4 regions of the Paenibacillus sp. CB74 genome follow, and region 1 is predicted to be linked to each of the others. Evidence: riboswitches for the same ligand, from Rfam matches in the RefSeq annotation. Region 1 holds a riboswitch; each other region holds the start of a gene.
What was found. A riboswitch is a leader RNA that binds a small molecule or an ion and turns the genes downstream of it on or off. The one in region 1 is predicted to bind cyclic di-AMP.

Region 1 (4,779 bases):
AGACACCACAGGGCAAAAAAGAAGCGATTCGTTATTCGACCATGGACTCTACAATCGCGCTAACACTCGCCTTGTTCATCAATGCGGCCATCCTGATTGTATCAGCTGCTGTATTCCATAGTGCCGGCATGACGCAGGTTGCCGAGATCTCCGATGCCTACCACTTGCTCACACCCCTATTAGGGACTACAATCGCAAGTATCCTGTTCGGTGTGGCGCTGTTAGCATCAGGCCAGAATTCTACCCTTACAGGTACACTCGCAGGGCAGATTGTTATGGAAGGTTTCCTCAACATTCGGATTCCGGCTTGGCTGCGCAGACTGGTCACACGTCTGATCGCCATCATCCCGGCAGTAATTGTCACAGCAATTGCAGGAGAACACGGCACAGAAGAACTGCTCATTTTGAGTCAGGTTGTACTTTCTCTTCAATTACCTTTTGCGGTAATCCCTCTGGTCATGTTCACGAGTGATAAAAAAAGCATGGGTGCATTCGCTAACAAATTGTGGCTCAAAATCATCTCATGGGTCATTGCCGCAATTATCGTTGTGCTGAATGTATATCTGATCATTCAGACGATCCGGTTATTCTAATCTCGTCTTATCGACTAAACATCAAAAAGGCTGATCAACTCCGGTATTCAATACCAAGTTGATCAGCCTTTATTATTGCAGTACAGCGAGGTGTTTCTTTTTGTAGTAAAACTCCGAGCTCTAACAAATAATCATCTATTCCTGATCCGGCACCAGTAAAGGCAGGAGTTCATCCAATGAATCCACAGTCCAATCCGCGCGTTCGTCATCCGATCGGTCTGGCTGGAATCTTCCGTACCCCTGCATAATTCGAATCGTACGCATGCCCAGCTTCCGGGCAGGAATGATATCGTTATCAATCCGATCCCCGATCATGACGGCTTCCTCCGGTGCACAACCCGCCTGTTTCAGGGCTACAGCGTACAGCTCTGGATCTGGCTTGGACACCCCTTCTTCAGCCGAGCATGCCAGAACATCAACATACTTTCGCAGTCCGTAACTCTCCAGTCTTTCTTCCGTTCCAGGACTCTGATTGGCGATAATGCCAATGCGATAATACCGCGACAACTGCTGAAGTACGGAATCCGCTGAAGGAAAAGGTCGTTCAAGATCTTTTTTAAACTTCAGCTTGTCCTGAATCTGTTTCTGATGTCCCTCATCTTCAATGAATGTGCGAATCGCCACTCTCATGGGCCATTGTTCATATTTCTGATAACAGTTCGCGAACAGTTCACGTACCGCCTCAATCTTCACCGGATACCCCAAAGCACAGGCTTCGCGAACGAACTGTCCGATAATATCATCAACCGGCTCCCATTCATCCACCAGCGTATCTCCAACATCAAAAAACAACCACTTTAATCCACCCACATCCGGCACGCCAATTCCTCCTTGTAAGCCACAGGCAATCTAAAAGTTCGTGTTCAAAAAGTCTGGTTTTCAGTATCGAGAAGATGGAATGAAGCTAGAAATGGAGTAGCGGAGCGTAGGGAAAACTACGTGAGCAACGGACATTTCGGCTGAATTTCATATTCGATGCTGATGATGCCGCTAGGCATCCTTCGTAATCAAAAGCGGACTTTTTGAACTACCTTTAAAACCATAAAAAAGAAGACTCACCATCATGCACGAGTCTCCTCAAATTTCCGTTTATCGATACATTCAATTATAACAGGCACCTTACACCTGAGCAATCTCAAGCTATGACATTACCCATTGAGGAGAAAGCCGACTTCCCCATTGAGTGAATATACAATCCGGTCTGCACCCATTCCCCGATAGATCCCCTTCGGATGGCTTTGCTCCGTAATGACGCATAGGGATTTCGATGTCCACGATCGACAGATCTGTAAATAACGACAGGTCAGATTCAGGCTGTTCTCGAAAATAAACACGTTACCAACGCTTGCCTGCGGCAAAAACCATTTTTGAGCTGCAGCCGTATTCATGCGAATGACATGTTCTACTCCGATTCTACGGAGTCTGCGCTCTTCCCCTGCACTGTTGGTTAGAACGGCAAACGGCATTTTTTTGTACATCAGCAATTTGATAAATTTGCGTCCTGCTTCATTAGGAGCAGTCACTAAGATCATCTCAGTATCCATCATTCGTTCCTCCCTTGGCGTGAAAAGACAACAAAAAAGAAGCGTGGGGGACCAAGGCCTCCCGAACGCTTCTTAAAGAATCCATGGCGAAAACGCCATGAACCAGCGTACGGCTTGTTGCCTCTCCCTTTAACGCTTACGAGGTTAGCTGACGGATTCGGGCGCGAGAGTCGCCCTATTTCCGGCTGTCACCGGAAAATTCACCCCATGAATGCCTACTGTCCTGGACAGCGCATTCCGTTGGTTCCCCCGTTTCCCATTCATGAATGAATGGAAACTCAGCGATTAAAACATCGTTCGTATATCTTAAGTTAAGATCGAGCGATATTATCGTTTGTTTCGTTTTTCAGGTACAATTTAGTTTTAAATTGAAATTACGATATGAATCATACACCCGTGCCATGGCGGTGTAAAGTCCGGACAGATCACCGAATCGGCAGATTTTCGCCATTATTCATATATAATAACGCTTACAATACGGTTATACGCTATCCACCTCGTCAAGGCTATCTAATTCTCACTCTGGCGTAAATCACTTCGCAATTCATTCACGCATTCTGCACAACTTGCCAGTTTTGATTCTTTTAACATCATATTAGTTTTGCATTATTTAATTGTAACCAATATAATGAAAGGTATCAGATGATATCATGGAGGCGATTGAGATGACAGTCTACGATTACAAAGTGAATACCCTTCGCGGTCAAGAAGTTGAAATGTCCGACTACCGTGATAAAGTGTTACTGATTGTGAATACGGCAAGCTCATGCGGACTTACACCTCAATTCAAAGGTCTGCAAGAACTGCAAGACAAGTTCCAGGATGCGCCATTTGAAGTCCTTGGATTTCCAAGCAACCAGTTTGCCCAGGAAAAAGGTTCTTCCGACGATATCGCGGAGTTCTGTCAGATGAATTATGGCGTGAGCTTCCCTATGTTTGAGAAAATTGATGTGAATGGCTCAAGTGCTCACCCGCTCTTCCAACACCTTAGCAAAGAAGCACCCGGCCTGCTCGGCTCCAAAGCAATCAAATGGAATTTCACCAAATTCCTTGTGGATCAGAACGGACAGGTAGTTAAACGTTATGCTCCCAAAACAACACCTGACAAGATTGAAGAAGATATCAAGAACTTGCTGCAAAAATAGTACATCGGCCACCCTTAGCCGGAAGGTAGAGCACCATTACCCCCGGTAATGGATGGCCTTTTTTCAACTTCTGGTACCAGACTGTTCAAAAAGGCAAAAAAAGAAGCTTTCCATTAATGGAAAGCTTCTTCTTCATCGTTCATATGATGCGGTCGAGAGGACTCGAACCTCCACGGGCATACGCCCACTACCCCCTCAAGATAGCGTGTCTGCCATTCCACCACGACCGCATGTCGTAAATAATCGGCAACAGAATTGATTATACAGGGTTCTGAAATAAAAGTAAAGTATTTTTTAAACCTTCTTTTTTAGCTAGGCATTTTCCTCAAAAAACGCATATTCTCGTCATGTTTACCCATGAAGTGCATATTATTAGATTTGATCCCCTCTTTTTCGGTAAGAGCCGATCTTGTTGATTCATTTATATATAGTCCTTCCTTATATATAGTCCTCCCTGAACTCCGTCACATAAATAACATAATAAGTTATATAAAATGACACAAATATTAAATATCAGAATCTATTCATTAAATTTAACGGATACTATTGACAAAAAGCGGACGTTTATGGGATGATAACTATCATATAATTCGGATTTTCAAACATAAAGTTAACAAAAAGGAATATAAATGTCATTTAACATGACATTTAACGAACACAGGAGGCGAATGATTGTGAACCGTGGGAATAAGCTGCTCGATTATGTCAAACTGCTTGATTCCTCTATTCAGGTTGGAGGGTTTACCCATTCCTTCGGCATGGATATCCATATCAGGGAGGGTACCATTCGTAATGCTGAAGATCTCGAATCATTCATGCGTTGTCAGTTGCATCCCAGCATTGTTCGTCTTGAAGGCATGGCCATCAAAGGCATCTATACCGCAGCAGATCACAAGGATACATGGCGGATAGCTCTGATCGATAAACTGGTCCATGTTCAGCGAACTCCTGGAGATCTCAGAGAACAAGCTGCCGCCATGGGAAAACGATTGATCAGACTGGCACGCGCTCTGCACCCCTGGATTGATTTTAGCCAGCTCGAACAGATCTTCGCCAAATATGATTCGGTTGGCTGCCTCTCCACTGTTCACGCCTGGATTAACCACCACCTCGACATCCCGGTCGAGGAAGCGGTCCTTGGTTACCTGCATTCAGCCATGAATGCCTGCATAACCGAAGCCTCCAAAGTCATTCCCCTGAATAACGATATAACCAAAGATCTGATGGTACGCCTGGCCACAGATCTGGAGACTGAATGGAATACCGTAAGCGCCTCGGCTGCGGATGGACTGGCACAGCCAACCTCGATGTCCATGAAATCATTTTTCCCCAGTTTCCATATGCTTGGAGCTGGACTTCATGCCTACAGAGCCTAGTCCTCTTGCTCCACAAACCCGCCCCCTTCCCTTCATCAAACAAACAAAAAAACACGCCGGCAACCTCCTTGCCGACGTGTTTTTTGTCATTTTATTTGTTTATTTAACGTATTTACGCCAT
Region 2 (4,779 bases), 1.5 Mb from region 1:
AATCGGCCCATTGCAAACATATACATGCTGTAGATGCTTGTCAACGGGAGGTATTTATCGATGATTCCACGACGCGCCAAGAGCTGGCTCACCGCATCCCTGGCCCTGTGTGTGCTGGCCGGAGGGATATGGATCACTCTGGGTTATACTCACTCAACTCATTCCGAATTGCCAACACTTGCCCCGGAATCGGGCAAGCCTAAGGCAAAGTCCCCAACCCCAGCACCTCCAGAAAGTGTACAGACCCCTACTGCCGAAGTGTACAGCAACCGTGTTGTGGAATATCACATGGATGTAAAACTGGTCGAAGGGAACGTACTGGAAGGGACTCAGACGATTACTTGGACACATCCAGGTAAAAAAACCGTCAACGAGCTTTACTTTCATATGTATCCCAACGCCTTCTCTTCTGCTGACACCACCTTTATGAAGGAATCCGGCGGAAAGCTTCGGGGTGATGTCATGCCTACCAACGGTTATGGCTCCATGAATATTACCGAAATGAAAACGGAGGACGGGCTCTCTCTGCTGCACCGGATGCAGTATGTGCAACCAGATGACGGAAATATCAAGGACACCACCCTCATTAAAGTACGCTTACCCAAACCCGTCAAAGGCGGAGAAAGCATTACACTCCACACCCGCTTCCAAGTGAATCTGCCAAAGATTTTTGCCCGGATGGGAACTGCTGATGATTTTGTCATGGCAGGTCAATGGTTTCCCAAATTAAGTGCCTATGAACCTGTGGGCAGGCGCGGACGGACAACGGAAGGTTGGAATCTGCACCAATACCATGGCAATTCAGAGTTTTACGCCGACTTCGGTATATATAGTGTGCGTATTCGGGTGCCTGAAACATACAAAGTTGCCGCTACCGGATTTCCGACACAACAAGCCGTGGTGAAGAACGGAGAAAAAGTCTATCAATTCTATGCCGATGATGTGCATGATTTCGCCTGGGCAGCTTCACCGGATTTTGTCTACGCCGAGGAACCCTTCTCTGCACCCAATGTGCCTGGTGTACGAATCAAATTATATTTGGATCCTGCTCATCAGGATCTGAAGGAACGTTATTTCTACGCCGCGAAGGCCGCTCTATCCAATTATAGCAAATGGTTTGGCCCGTATCCTTATGCTACCTTATCCATCGTTGTTCCACCCAAAGCGGGGAACGGTGCTGGAGGTATGGAATACCCTACGCTAGTAACGGCCTTTGGAGCCGATGACACTACTCCAGGTTATGACCTGGAACGTACCGTAGTCCACGAGATCGGACACCAGTACTTCTACGGCATGGTTGCCAGCAACGAATTCGAGGAAGCCTGGCTGGATGAGGGGTTCACCTCTTATGCAGAAGACAAATTGATGGAGCAGGAATACGGATTGATTCCGAATCTGCCGGTACAATCGGGCCTGATTACGTCTCCTTCATCCTTAACACAAGAATCCTGGAAGTTCGATTCACAGAATGAGTATGCAGCCAATGTCTACACACGTGGCAAGCTTGTATTGCTTGGTATTGAACATCAAGTCGGCACAAAAAAGATGGAACGCATTCTCTCTACCTATGTGAAGAAGTACCGCTTCAAACATCCCACTTCGGCAGATTTTCAGAACGTTGTGGAACAAGTGACCCGCACGTCCTGGTCTGATTATTTTGACCAATACGTCTACGGTAATGGAATGGCTGACTTTGCTGTAGAGAAGATTCGTGTTACGCCTGTACAGAAAGACGGTCAAACATGGTACGAGTCATCCGTGACGATCGTCAAAAAAGGCAGTGATTACAACGCCGTTCCTGTTCGCATTGCTTTTGAAGACGGACATACCCTCACCAAGCAATGGGATGGCATAGAAGATCGAATTACCTATAAATTAACGCACACATCCCCCGTAGCCTGGGCCATGACCGATCCCCTGTACACGATCGTGCTGGAGAACCGCCATATGAACAATTTCCTAAAATCCGGACTGGATGAGCAGACGAAGTCCCGCTGGAGCATGAGTGTAACCAAACTAATAGAAGCCATATTCGGAGGTCTGTCATGGTGAGGTGGATACGGTGAAAGCGAAAATACGTGAAGGCTGGTTTCTCGTCCGTCAGCATATGTTCATTGCGGCACTCTTATTTCTTTATCAACTCATTTGGGGATATTTCTTCTATCGAATGGTACAATCGGCAGTCATCCCACTCCTCCTGCGCTATCCAGATTCTGATGCCGGGGAACTGAGTACACTTTTGTTCAAAATGGAAAGCCAACTTAACCTATCTACCCATCCGGAGGTTCATCGTTATCTATGGATTCTGGGGGGCATGCTGCTGGTTCGCATGTTGATCAGCCCCCTTATTCAGGCAGGACTGCTCTACTCACTTCAGCACTTTAATTCTACAGAAGAGCGCATCCCATTCGTCCGTGGAATCAAAAAACTGTGGAAACCGATGCTGCTGCTGCACACCATACGTACATTATTGATACTTCTGCCCGCCTACTGGCTCATACCGAAGCTCTACTCGATCCTCATGGACGGATTTCATTCCCTTCAATTACTTTTGCCTGGTATACCTTATGTTGCTGCCTGGATTGTATATGGATGGGTCATCCACCATGTCATGCTCTACATGCAGTTCGGTGTGTCGGCACCAGAAGGAGAAGGCGGGGCTCACGGCACCCTCAAAGCACTCTGGATTGCACTGCGTCATCTCATCGCCGTTATCGGCATTGCTCTCCTGCTGGGCGGAGTCCACTTACTCGTCTTTGGGGCATTCACTTCAGCCTCATGGTTATTAACGGGACTTACCGGACTTATACTACAGCAGACGTATCCACTTGCCAGATGTCTATTGAGTCTGTGGAAAATATGCAGCCATTTCCGATTGTGGCAGTCCAAAGTATCCAAAGGTGAGAGCATTTAGTTTAAAAATTGTTACCATCACATGTTAAACTCATGGCCTGCTATGTACTTATAAATAGGCAAACCTCAACCTTTCCCCGTCAAAGGTCGAGGTTTTTTTTGCTAATTTTGTTGCTAAACGTTGCCAAAGACGTACTCCTCTGTTACAATAATCGCAGTGAGTTTTTAGTAACAACTTTGTAATCTTTACATTCATATTTGTAACTACTTAAAATTAAATCGTCATTTCTTGATTTCGCAGGTGCATAACTAGCATAGCCAAATTCCTGGCACCTGGGAAGCGGGGGAACCAGTTATGGGTGAATTGATCTTGCTACAGAGGGATCATAGGGGACCTTCAACCGAATCCTTAAGCTAACCTCGCAGGCGTTGGAAGGGGAATATCTCTTGTTCAAGAAGAAATTAACCGCAGCTGTACTTAGCATCACATTCGCATTATCGCTTGGTGCAGGTAGCGCATTCGCAGATTCAAAAATGGATAAAGTAATTGATTCAGCAATGGGAACTACATACAAAAGTGGGGGAACAACGCTTAACGGCTTTGACTGCTCCGGATTTACACGGTATGTATTCGACAAATTGGGTATTGATTTGGCACGCCAATCCAGTTCCCAATTCGACATGGGCGATTCCGTATCCCGCATGGAAATGAGAGCTGGCGATCTGGTATTCTTTAATACTACAGGTAAAGGCGTATCCCATGTAGGAATCTTTGTAGGGGATGGAAAGTTCGCACACTCTTCTTCTTCCAAAGGTGTTACGATCAGTGCATTGAGTGAAAGCTATTGGGCCAATCGTTATGTTGGCGCTAAACGGATTATGAGCACGGACGCGTATGAATCACTGGCCCTTGACTAGGGACAAGCTGAGCAACATGATACTGTAACCATGAACCATACTGTAACGAAGCAAGAAGCATAACAGAACCGCCCGGTACATTCTCCGCAGGAATGTATCCGGCGGTTTTTTTGTGCTTCCATCCTGATTCATATTGCAAGTTACGCTCGGGGCTATCCTGCAACATCAACAGGCTCATTTTGTGCTCGTTCGTCCGTGCCCTTATGATGTTTTTACCCATCCTGTTATAATATAAACGGAATTACCGGAACTTTTGTTTCATATTTTTTTCTGGTAAGAGAGACTTGCTAAATGAATATCTCTTTTGTAGAGTGGACAGAGAGTTCTGTTTCAAGGAAAGGAGCATGCAGGTGTATGAAGGAAGCCCCCGTAACGTTTCACGTTGTACCCATGCGAGAAGAACATGCGGAGCTCATCTGCAGTTGGCAGTATGATCCGCCTTACAATATCTACAGCTGGCTCCCCTGGGAGCAGATGAAAGCGCTGGAAGTGGAATTCGGAGATGCACAGCTGCGGCAGGAGCAATATGCGATTGTCCTGGATCAGAACGATCGTATATGTGGATTTGCTCAATACTTCCCACTTCAAGGGGTAACCCGGATTGGCCTCGGCATGCATCCAGAGCTGTGTGGTCAGGGGCAAGGGACAGCTTTTGTCACGGCCATTGTACAGGAAGCCATTCGCCGAAATCCGATGAATGAGCTCGATCTGGAAGTGCTCACTTGGAATGCTCGTGCCATTCAAGTCTATCTAAAGAGTGGATTTGTCACCCAGGATACATACGAACGACAGACCCCAAGCGGCTTGAAGCCCTTTCACTGTATGGTTTATGAAGGGCCTCGTGATTAAAATCCATTGCAAAACAACCAAATTTGCGCCTTGTTATGTGATTAGTTCAAAAATTTCCCACAAAATGCTATGATGTCAGTACAGGTTCCGTTATAATGATATGGATAGTTTCAGGTTAGATGATCTTTCATTCTGGAGGGGACATAAGGGATGCACAAA
Region 3 (4,779 bases), 2.3 Mb from region 1:
AAGCACCACCAGCTTCATCACGGGATGCTTCAGACCCGCCAAGTGAATCGGTATCCAATACTGATTCCGTGGAAGAAGAACAATTAACATTGGGACAGTTACGTCAGAAATATGCCGATACGTTCAAAACTAATGGTCCTTCAACCAAACAGGTTGCGTTGACATTTGATGATGTGCCCGATCCACGGTTTACTCCGCAGGTGTTGGATCTGTTGAAAAAGTATAAAGTCAGAGCTACGTTTTTCATCGTTGGTAGTCGTGCTGAGAAGCACCCCGATTTGGTAAAAAGGATTGTTAAGGAAGGGCACATCGTTGGCAATCACAGCTACAATCATCCGGAGTTCAGTAAGCTGTCGATGAATGCCTTCCGCAAACAAATTTTACATACCGGGGATATCATTCGCCATTTGGCGGGATATACGCCCAAGATGATTCGACCTCCGTATGGAGACATTAATGAAGAACAGCTGCAATGGGCTGCCAGACAACATTATAGTATTGTGAACTGGAACGTTGACTCTCTGGACTGGAAAGGTCTTTCCAAGGAAAAGGTGAAAGATAACATCCTGTCTGCTGTAAAACCTGGCTCCATCGTTCTACAACATGCAGGAGGCGGTGTTGGATCGAATCTGAATGGCACGATTGAGGCTTTGCCTGAAATTATTGAGGAACTGCGTAACCGGGGATATGAACTGGTCACCTTGGACGAAATGCTGGGATTACCGAAGGCGAAAGAATAGAATAACCGTGTTAGGTAATCATGGAAATATTAAAAGGGTGCTGTTCAATCGCAAGTTAGCGACTGGCAGACACCCTGTTTGAATTCAGTTTAAATGAAATTTACGCTCTACTTCAGAATGTACAACTCAATATCCTGAAAACCAAATGTGCTTACCGACTGTTTGCTACCAGGGATAAAGATATCAATCCGGTGACCCTTGATTGCACCGCCCACATCACGTGCTGTAGCCACAAAAGCCTGTTTTGGCAAGCCTGGATGGCTGTGACCCGTTACCAGTACTTTGGTTCCAAGAGGAATGACACTAGGATCTACTGCAATCGTACCCAGTTCAAGGTCATTTCCGAAATAATCGACGGCACCCCATCCTCCATTTTCAGACGGATCTGCAGAGTACGCTGTTGCTTTCACGTTCACAGTTTTACTGTAATCAAATGTTTTACCCCACGCTTGAACCACTTTGTTATCTGTGTTAACGTCCAAGCTTGCTGTCGTAACCGTTTTGGCTTGGGTCTTGCTCTCCGTCGCCGCGGCAGCTACATTGTTTGCCTTACCGGGAATCGTAATTTTCAAACCACCATAAATGTTGTAAGGCGAAATGTCATTGTTTGCTTTAACTAACGTGTTCATTGATACTCCGTATTGTTTCGATAAGGTGTAGAAGGTATCCCCCTCTTTGGCCACATGAACTGAATCGGCGTGAGCCGGAACGGCTTGTATGAGCATTGCTGTTGTCATTAATGCTACTGCTGTTTTGGCTATACGTTTCTTGTTAATCATGGTCTTCCTCCCTCATTGTGCCTGCGAAGTTAGTTGTCGGATTCGGATGAGGAGCCCACCCTATAGGTCCATCATTACATTTGAAACGATATGTACCCCTAATTCACCCCAAGCAGTGTGCTGTAGATCTTCCCCCTGCACTATCTGCATCGTTACATCCCCCGCACTCCCTGTCCGGAAGTTTCGGCAGAGTTCAATATATCACAATTTTGTAACCTGAACTTGTAGTAATTCTTACCAAATGGATTCAACATGTATAAGCACGTGTAAGAATATTGAATAATCTAAAAGTGTTTGGGCCAGATATCCGCTATACATTTGGTAACAGAATAGTTACTTTTCGAATCCCATATGTAATTATTTTCAACAAAAAAATAGCGTTACCGACTCGAAGTCAGTAACGCTATTTAATCAATTCATTTAGAGTACTTTCGCAAGGAAGTCACGTGTACGTGAATTTTTCGGTGCTCCAAACACCTCATCAGGTGTTCCCTCTTCCACAATAACCCCGCCATCCATGAACAGGATACGGTCTCCAACTTCACGTGCAAACCCCATCTCATGCGTGACGATGACCATCGTCATCCCGCCTTCTGCAAGACGTTTCATGACATCCAGAACTTCGCCGACCATCTCGGGGTCCAGTGCCGATGTAGGCTCGTCAAACAGCATGACATGCGGCTGCATGGCCAATGCTCTGGCAATGGCGATCCGCTGCTTCTGTCCACCGGACAGCTGATTCGGGAATACATCTTTTTTATCGTACAAGCCCACGGTGTTAAGCAGATCAGCAGCAATTTTTTCCGCTTCCAGCGTGGATTGTTTCTTTACTTTGATCGGAGCGATTGTGATGTTTTGTTCTACCGTTTTGTGTGGGAACAGGTTGAAATGCTGAAACACCATTCCCATTTTCTCACGAGTTGCGTTAATGTTGTGCTTGGGGTCTGTGATTGACACGCCTTCAAAATCAATCTCTCCCGAGGTAGGTTGTTCCAGCAGGTTCAGACAACGCAAGAATGTACTTTTCCCCGAACCGGAAGGACCGATGACCACGACAACCTCACCTTTGCCAATCGTCACGTTAATGCCCTTAAGCACATCGTTATTTCCATAAGATTTGTGTAATTGTCTAACGTCTATCACTTGCACTCAACTTCCTTTCCAGTCGTCCCAGCAGCTTGGACAAAATGAACGTCATTACAAAGTAGATGGCTGCTGCAATCAAAAATGGACTCAAGCCTTGGTACGTAATGTTTTTGACCACACTTGCCTGATACATAATGTCCACCATACCGATAACGGAGATAATGGAGGATTCTTTGATGATGGTTATGAATTCATTACCGATCGCCGGTAATACAGCTTTGAAGGCTTGCGGTAAAATAATATAACGCATTGCTGCCCCTCTACCCATTCCCAGGGAACGAGCTGCTTCCAACTGACCCCGATCCACACCTTGAATACCTGCACGGAAAATCTCTGCCAGATAAGCACCACTATTAATTGAAAGTGTAATGATACCTGCCTGAAGTGCAGTGAAGTTAATGCCAAAGCTTAGGGAAAAACCATAGTAAATGATCATTAATTGTACCAGCATTGGTGTACCACGGATCACTTCAACGTAAGCAGTACCGATCCACCGCAAAATTGCAGCGTCATGCAAACGGAACAAACAGATGATCAATCCAATAATTACCCCGAAGATAACCCCAAGTGCAGACAACAGAAGTGTGTAGCCTATACCTGTAGCATAGAAACTTTTGTACTGCCAGAATACTTGGAAAATATTTTGTGATTTGTTTGCTTTGTCCGCCATCAAGAGGCTGGCGTCCGTCACCATCTGATTGATTTTATCTTCGCTTTTCAATCGCTCCAGTGTTCCATTTACGGCTGCTAGCAGCTCGGTATTGCCTTTACGAATCCCGATTGCCGCTTCTGCTTGCTCTTCGTCCGGAACAGCAGCAGCAAGTCCAATGATATCGTCCAGATAACCTGCAGCCACGGTATCTTCTACGATTGCCGCGTCAATACGTTTGGTTTGCAGTTGAAGCACGATATCCGAGATTTTATCAAGCGCAGTAAGCTTCGCTCCTGGAATACTCTGTCCGATCGTTTCCTGAATGGAGCCTTTCTGAACGCCAATCTTCGCATTTTCAAGTTCGGTCATGGTTGGATATTTGTCTTTATCCACATTGCGAACCATGATCACTTGTTTTGATTTATAGTAGGTGTCGGAAAAATCGATACTTTTCTTCCGCTCATCCGTCGGCGTCATACCTGAAATCACCAGATCAACACGCCCGCTCTGCAATGAAGGCAGAAGACCGTCGAAGCCCATATCCTCAATCACAAGCTCAGCGCCAAGATCTTTGGCAATCTCTTTGGCGATCTCAATATCAAAACCAACGATTTCATCTTTACCATTAATCACTTTATGGAATTCATATGGTGCAAAATCGGCACTTGTACCGAGCACCAGCTTTTTACTGCTTGAATTATCTGTAGTTCCACTTGCCAATGCCAAAGGAACGGCAGTCGTCAGCAGAATAACAAAGGTCAACAGCATCATGGTGTAACGACTTATCAATTTCAACCTTTTTCTCCCCTTACAGTACATTGTATGCTTCTCATGTTGATGACTGAGTCATTATAAAGTACAATGCATGATTATGCAATGCATTTTGAAATTACAAATCTTGACTTGTTTCTGAAAAAATAAAGCAAACATGATATAATCAATGAATTATTTTCATTACGTATAAGGAGTTTACCAATGACATCTAAAAAATCACAAATTCTTACGGTTATTGATCAATATGCTTCCCGTTTTAAAGCCATTTCATCATATATCGGTGCGAATCCCGAACTGGGAAATGAAGAGTATCTCGCTTCTGCCCGTTTGAAAGAAGAACTTCTCTATCATGGTTTCACAGTAGAGGCTCCCATTCTTGGACTGGAGACAGCCTTTATCGGAACGTATTCCGCCGCCAAACCCGGCCCTACCATTGCATTATTGTGCGAATATGACGCGCTGCCGGAGATCGGTCACGCTTGTGGTCACCATCTGATCTGCATGATGAGTCTTGGAGCTGCTGTTGGGCTTAAGGCCATTCTGGATGAAGTAGGTGGAACAATTAAAGTGTTTGGCACACCTGCTGAAGAGACTCGTGGTGCCAAAGTTCCGATGGCGGAAGCAGGCTTGTTCGATGACTGCGATGTTGCCCTTATGGCGCATCCATACTATGCCTACGAAAAGTCAG
Region 4 (4,779 bases), 2.1 Mb from region 1:
GATACTGATAAAGAGCATTTTCATCCACTTCCCTATCAATCCTACCTGAAGCCAGCAACGTTTTAATTTCAGAGCCAATCATGTATCCGGAGGCGGTCTCACTGTAATAAACAGGCTTGATTCCGAAATGATCCCGTGCCGCAAATAAAAGATCACTCCTTTGATCCCATATGGTGAACCCAAACATGCCTCGTAAATAGTTGACACATTTAATTCCAACGTCCTCATAAAGCCTCAGTAATACTTCGGTATCGGAATCTGTATAAAATGTATACCCCTTCTGACTCAACCAATCCCTCAACTCTTTATAATTATAAATCTCTCCATTGAATACCAACCAAATATCTTTGTTCTCATTGGTCATGGGCTGTGCCCCGTGCTCAATATCCAGTATACTTAGTCTCCTAAAACCCAGACCGATATGATCATGGATATATATCCCTTCATCATCTGGGCCACGATGAGCTATGGAGTCGGTCATATGTTGCAGAATGTTTGCATCTACTGGCATACGATATTTGTTATATAAACTTACAAATCCACACATAGGGCTATTCTCCTCTAATCAATATAAGATTAGTTTAGCTTTTATGTATGTGGAATCTGTGAAAGATTACCGTCCATATCATAAATCACAGTTTAGATAAGTTATTTACTTATTTATTAGTTTAGTTCACTGGAGAATGGTTCTATCTGTTCGAGGCAAGTTGCTAAACAAAATGGACAAACCCGTGAATTACCCACGGGCTTGTCCATTTTAATGACTATCGTTAACCATTTTAAGATAGTTCTGCTCGCTAACCACTCTACGAGCTGTTACATATTTGGTTTTATAATAACTTTCAGATAAGCTACTAATTCGAACACCCTTACTGCTTGATGAATGTGCAAATTGATTGTTACCTACATAAATTCCCGCATGTGAAATGCTGCGACCATTCGTATTGAAGAAAACGAGATCCCCTGGGCGTAATTCTTCTTTCTCTACAAACGATCCCTTTGCTGCTTGCATACTAGAGGTGCGCGGCAAATCTAGTTTAAACTTATTAAAAACATACAGGATAAAACCGGAACAATCAAAACCAGATGTTGTTGTCCCACCATAAAGGTATGGCGTTCCAACCACTTCTTTTATTTCTTCTGTTAGCTTTGCCTGACTAGCAAATGCACCTGTTGCTGTGGAGGTAAATAAAACTGCTGCTCCAAGAACCGATAAAATGACTTTCTTCAAACTTTTGTTCCTCCCTTAGATGCCTACGGAGTTAGCTTAAGGATTCGGTTAAAGGCTCCCTATATTCTTTTCTTACAAGAATAATTCACCCAACAAATGGTTCCCCCGTTTTCAATACGAAATTCGGCAAAAATAGTTAAATATTTGTAACCTATAGAGTATTATATTGTTAAATTGTGTGGATTTAATGTGGAATTCTCGTATATCTTATTCTAAAAAAGAAACGACCGTCTCCTGCTGAAGTTAGGGAGCGATCGCTTCTTAGCACATGTTCTTTTTGTATTGCCGAATTCTAGTTATAAGTTCAAGGCTCCTCTACACTATACAACCACTTATACCCTATGCCCCAAACCGTTTGAATGGGGTTCTGTTCCAATCCAGCCAACTGCAACTTCTCCCGGATATTTTTCACATGGGTGTCTACGACTCGGTTATCCCCAAAAAAGTCACTTCCCCAGAGACGTTCAATGATTTCATCTCTAGAGAAAACTCTTTGTGGATTCTCGGCCAATATAAGCAATATATCAAGTTCTTTTTGGGTCAAATCCAGATTTGTGTCGAGTACCATAACCTGTCTTCGATCTGGATAAATAATCATGTCAGTATACATGATTTTTTTACCGATTTCTTTAAGGCTTAAAGACTGTGAAGAGCGTCGAACAAGCGCAAACAAGCGAGCAATGAGTTCATCAGAATTTACAGGTTTCACCATATAATCATCAGCACCGACACCTAACCCATGTACCTTATCCTTCACATCCCCTCGAGCTGTAAGCATCAATATAGGTGTTTCAGTAAACGATCTGATTTTTTCACAAAGATGCCATCCATCCATATCCGGCATCATAACGTCTAATAAAATGACATGATACGAATTTTTCTGAAGATAGGACAGTCCTTCGGTTCCATTATGAGCTTCCGTAATATCAAAACCCTCTTTAGTTAAATAAATTCGCAACAGATTTCTCATGTTCCATTCGTCATCAATAACTAATGCTTTCAATTTATTCATATGGTCATCCCATCCATTTCATTAATCTTTAGTAATATGCGGTTTCTGACCGTAAATTTGAACGATCATTAGCTCATTTGTTTCACATATTATATTTTGAAGCTGTGTGATTTTAATGAAGAAGAGGTGATGGACGGGAACATCACTTTAAATTGCGTCCCCTCTCCAATTTTACTTTCCACATGAATTGTTCCTCCTTGTTGTAAAACAAGACTTTGAACAATGGACAGCCCCAGTCCTGTTCCTCCATATGCCCGGGATCTGGATTTCTCAACCCGGTAAAAACGTTCAAATATATTGGGAAGTTCTTCTGTTGAAATTCCGGGTCCCGTATCGCAAATGCTTATTACAACCCCTTCTAATTCAGAAGTTAAAGAAACTTGAATATACCCCTCGGCTGTGTAACGAATGGCATTATCCAATAGATTCAAAATAATCTGTTCCAGTCGGTTAGAGTCTACAAAAATATGGGGTACGGGACTCAACTTACTTCGAATCGTAAGATCTTTTTCTTGGGCTTTTAATTGAACCTTATCTATAGACCTTTGAATAATCGAAGTGGGTTCTACAGACATCAGTTTCAAGTCAATTTTACCTTCTTCCATCTTAGACAATTCAAAGAGATCATTTATGATTACATTTAAACGTCGTGCTTCCTCAGAAATGATTTGTAGATATTTTTTCTTTTCTTCATCATTTTCCACAAGATCTTTAGCCAATATGTCTGCATACCCTTCCATATAAGTAATGGGTGTTTTCAATTCATGAGAGACGTTGGCAAAGAACTCCGAACGATTATCTCGATATTGTTTTAATTCTTTAGCGAGGTCGTTTATGGCTTGTGACAATGAACCAATCTCATCTTTAGTTTCCACAGGAATTTCAAGATTCAGTTCTCCTTTGGCAATTTGGCGAGTTGCACTTTCAATTTTTAATAATGGATTCGATAATCTTTTGGATAGAAAAAATATGCAACCCAACGCTAATAACAGTGCTCCAAATCCAGTGATAAACAGTAAATTTCTAATCGTTTGGATCGAATCTTTCATATTTTCTAGAGAACTAATCACGTAAATCCCTTTGACCGTTGGATTAGTGGTTACGGGGATACCATGAAGCAGGTAAAGTTCGTTATTAAAAGTGAATTCTCTTTCCACCTTCTTCCCTTCTAACAATTTGCGATTATCCCAGATATAGTTAGGATAAATGGAGGCGTCTGAAGTCTTTGATTCAATGAATCTTCCTTGTGAACTCAAGATGTACATCTGGACGCCTGTAAAATCAGCCATTTGTTCCGCACTGTTGCCTTGCTCCTCAAGCATAGTAGACAAATGTGCTGCTAACTCATTAGCTTCATCGTGTACCTTTGATGACAAAAAATTCGTGAATATGAGGTTAAGTACAATACTTAGCAATATTAAAATCCCAATAAACAAGCTGAAAATGGTAAAGCTAAGTTTTAAATGAATTTTATTCCACACCGAATATATCACCTTTTGAAATCATATTAGGAAAACAAAACAGTCGCCATTATGGCGACTCATAAAATTTATTTTGACTCAGAAAGGACGAATTGTTTTTCACGCTACGTAGTATGCACTTCATTTGTTATTAGACGGTTCCCCACTTGCAGTGCTTTAATTTTATTTTTGCCAAATACTATAGAATTAAAGCATTCTCTTTAATTCTTCAGCAGTGATTCTCTTCAAAAACTTGCTGAATTTTTCTTTACCTTTTGCATGAATTTTGTAATAATCGATTATTTTCATTACCTTTTGTGTCACTTCCGCTTCCGTTAAACCAGCTAGAAAAAGTTCAGCCAAAGAAGCTTTGATTCCCTTTGGATCTCCACCTATATACATATCGAATTTGTCTTTCATTTTAACGATTCCGATATCTCTCAAGAGTGGTTCACTAGTCCCGAGTGCACAGCCAGCATATCCGATCTTCAGAGGTGTCGGTGTCAATATCCCAGCTATAGCTTGATTTAACTTTTGAGCAATGTCTAGTCCGGAATCTTCAGCCCCTCTGCAGAAATTACAAGCGATCAAGGCCTTAGTTGCATAACCTGCAGGGTTTACCTCAAGTCCAATGCTTCGAAGATTGTCAGTTACGACGCCTTCCGATTCAGCCGATATTTCAATATAAAATTGTTTAAACGGAGTCATCTCGGTCTTTTGCTCTGGACCCATAAGTTTACTGATAGCTGAAAGTTGTACTGCAGTAAACAAGCTTCCTCCTACTTGAACCGGTGGGGAAACTGCAATCATCAATCTTTCATTGTTCACTTCTTTTTCTCCTTTAACCGAATTAATGTTATAAAGAATGCGTTTAGTTTATTGCCCTCTTCATGTATTTCATATGACTGAATCAAAGCAACTCTTACTTAAGTCCACCGTTGCATTTGATGACTTTAGAATACCCCCCTATAGTATAATTATCAAGCTTTTTCTTTATATATACACTTTGATTTAAATTCTTTTTCATAATAAAGGAGCTACCTAGGTTTATTCTTTCACGATTCCCCTAAAGACCA

Region 2: another riboswitch for cyclic di-AMP. It lies ahead of ACX9NY_RS23145 (C40 family peptidase); the one in region 1 lies ahead of ACX9NY_RS16440 (HAD family hydrolase).
Region 3: another riboswitch for cyclic di-AMP. It lies ahead of ACX9NY_RS06240 (3D domain-containing protein); the one in region 1 lies ahead of ACX9NY_RS16440 (HAD family hydrolase).
Region 4: another riboswitch for cyclic di-AMP. It lies ahead of ACX9NY_RS07085 (C40 family peptidase); the one in region 1 lies ahead of ACX9NY_RS16440 (HAD family hydrolase).

The regions. Positions count from the first base shown of each region.
Region 1 covers NZ_CM146009.1:3,674,742-3,679,520, forward strand. Annotated here, with positions in the region: gene ACX9NY_RS16430 (Nramp family divalent metal transporter) at 1-593, shown strand, start outside; gene ACX9NY_RS16435 (HAD family hydrolase) at 729-1,412, opposite strand; gene ACX9NY_RS16440 (HAD family hydrolase) at 1,742-2,140, opposite strand; cyclic di-AMP (ydaO/yuaA leader) riboswitch at 2,256-2,431, opposite strand; gene ACX9NY_RS16445 (glutathione peroxidase) at 2,803-3,282, shown strand; tRNA gene ACX9NY_RS16450 (tRNA-Leu) at 3,430-3,512, opposite strand; gene ACX9NY_RS16455 (urease accessory protein UreF) at 3,957-4,658, shown strand.
Region 2 covers NZ_CM146009.1:5,220,363-5,225,141, forward strand. Annotated here, with positions in the region: gene ACX9NY_RS23135 (M1 family metallopeptidase) at 61-2,052, shown strand; gene ACX9NY_RS23140 (hypothetical protein) at 2,063-2,914, shown strand; cyclic di-AMP (ydaO/yuaA leader) riboswitch at 3,160-3,297, shown strand; gene ACX9NY_RS23145 (C40 family peptidase) at 3,301-3,771, shown strand; gene ACX9NY_RS23150 (GNAT family N-acetyltransferase) at 4,126-4,620, shown strand; gene ACX9NY_RS23155 (c-type cytochrome) at 4,771-4,779, shown strand, end outside.
Region 3 covers NZ_CM146009.1:1,356,589-1,361,367, reverse strand. Annotated here, with positions in the region: gene ACX9NY_RS06245 (polysaccharide deacetylase family protein) at 1-740, shown strand, start outside; gene ACX9NY_RS06240 (3D domain-containing protein) at 848-1,519, opposite strand; cyclic di-AMP (ydaO/yuaA leader) riboswitch at 1,522-1,718, opposite strand; gene ACX9NY_RS06235 (amino acid ABC transporter ATP-binding protein) at 1,940-2,662, opposite strand; gene ACX9NY_RS06230 (ABC transporter substrate-binding protein/permease) at 2,649-4,112, opposite strand; gene ACX9NY_RS06225 (M20 family metallopeptidase) at 4,293-4,779, shown strand, end outside.
Region 4 covers NZ_CM146009.1:1,545,779-1,550,557, reverse strand. Annotated here, with positions in the region: gene asnB (asparagine synthase (glutamine-hydrolyzing)) at 1-547, opposite strand, end outside; gene ACX9NY_RS07085 (C40 family peptidase) at 758-1,231, opposite strand; cyclic di-AMP (ydaO/yuaA leader) riboswitch at 1,237-1,370, opposite strand; gene ACX9NY_RS07080 (response regulator transcription factor) at 1,536-2,243, opposite strand; gene ACX9NY_RS07075 (sensor histidine kinase) at 2,333-3,724, opposite strand; gene ACX9NY_RS07070 (nitrite reductase) at 3,911-4,531, opposite strand; gene ACX9NY_RS07065 (WD40/YVTN/BNR-like repeat-containing protein) at 4,759-4,779, opposite strand, start outside.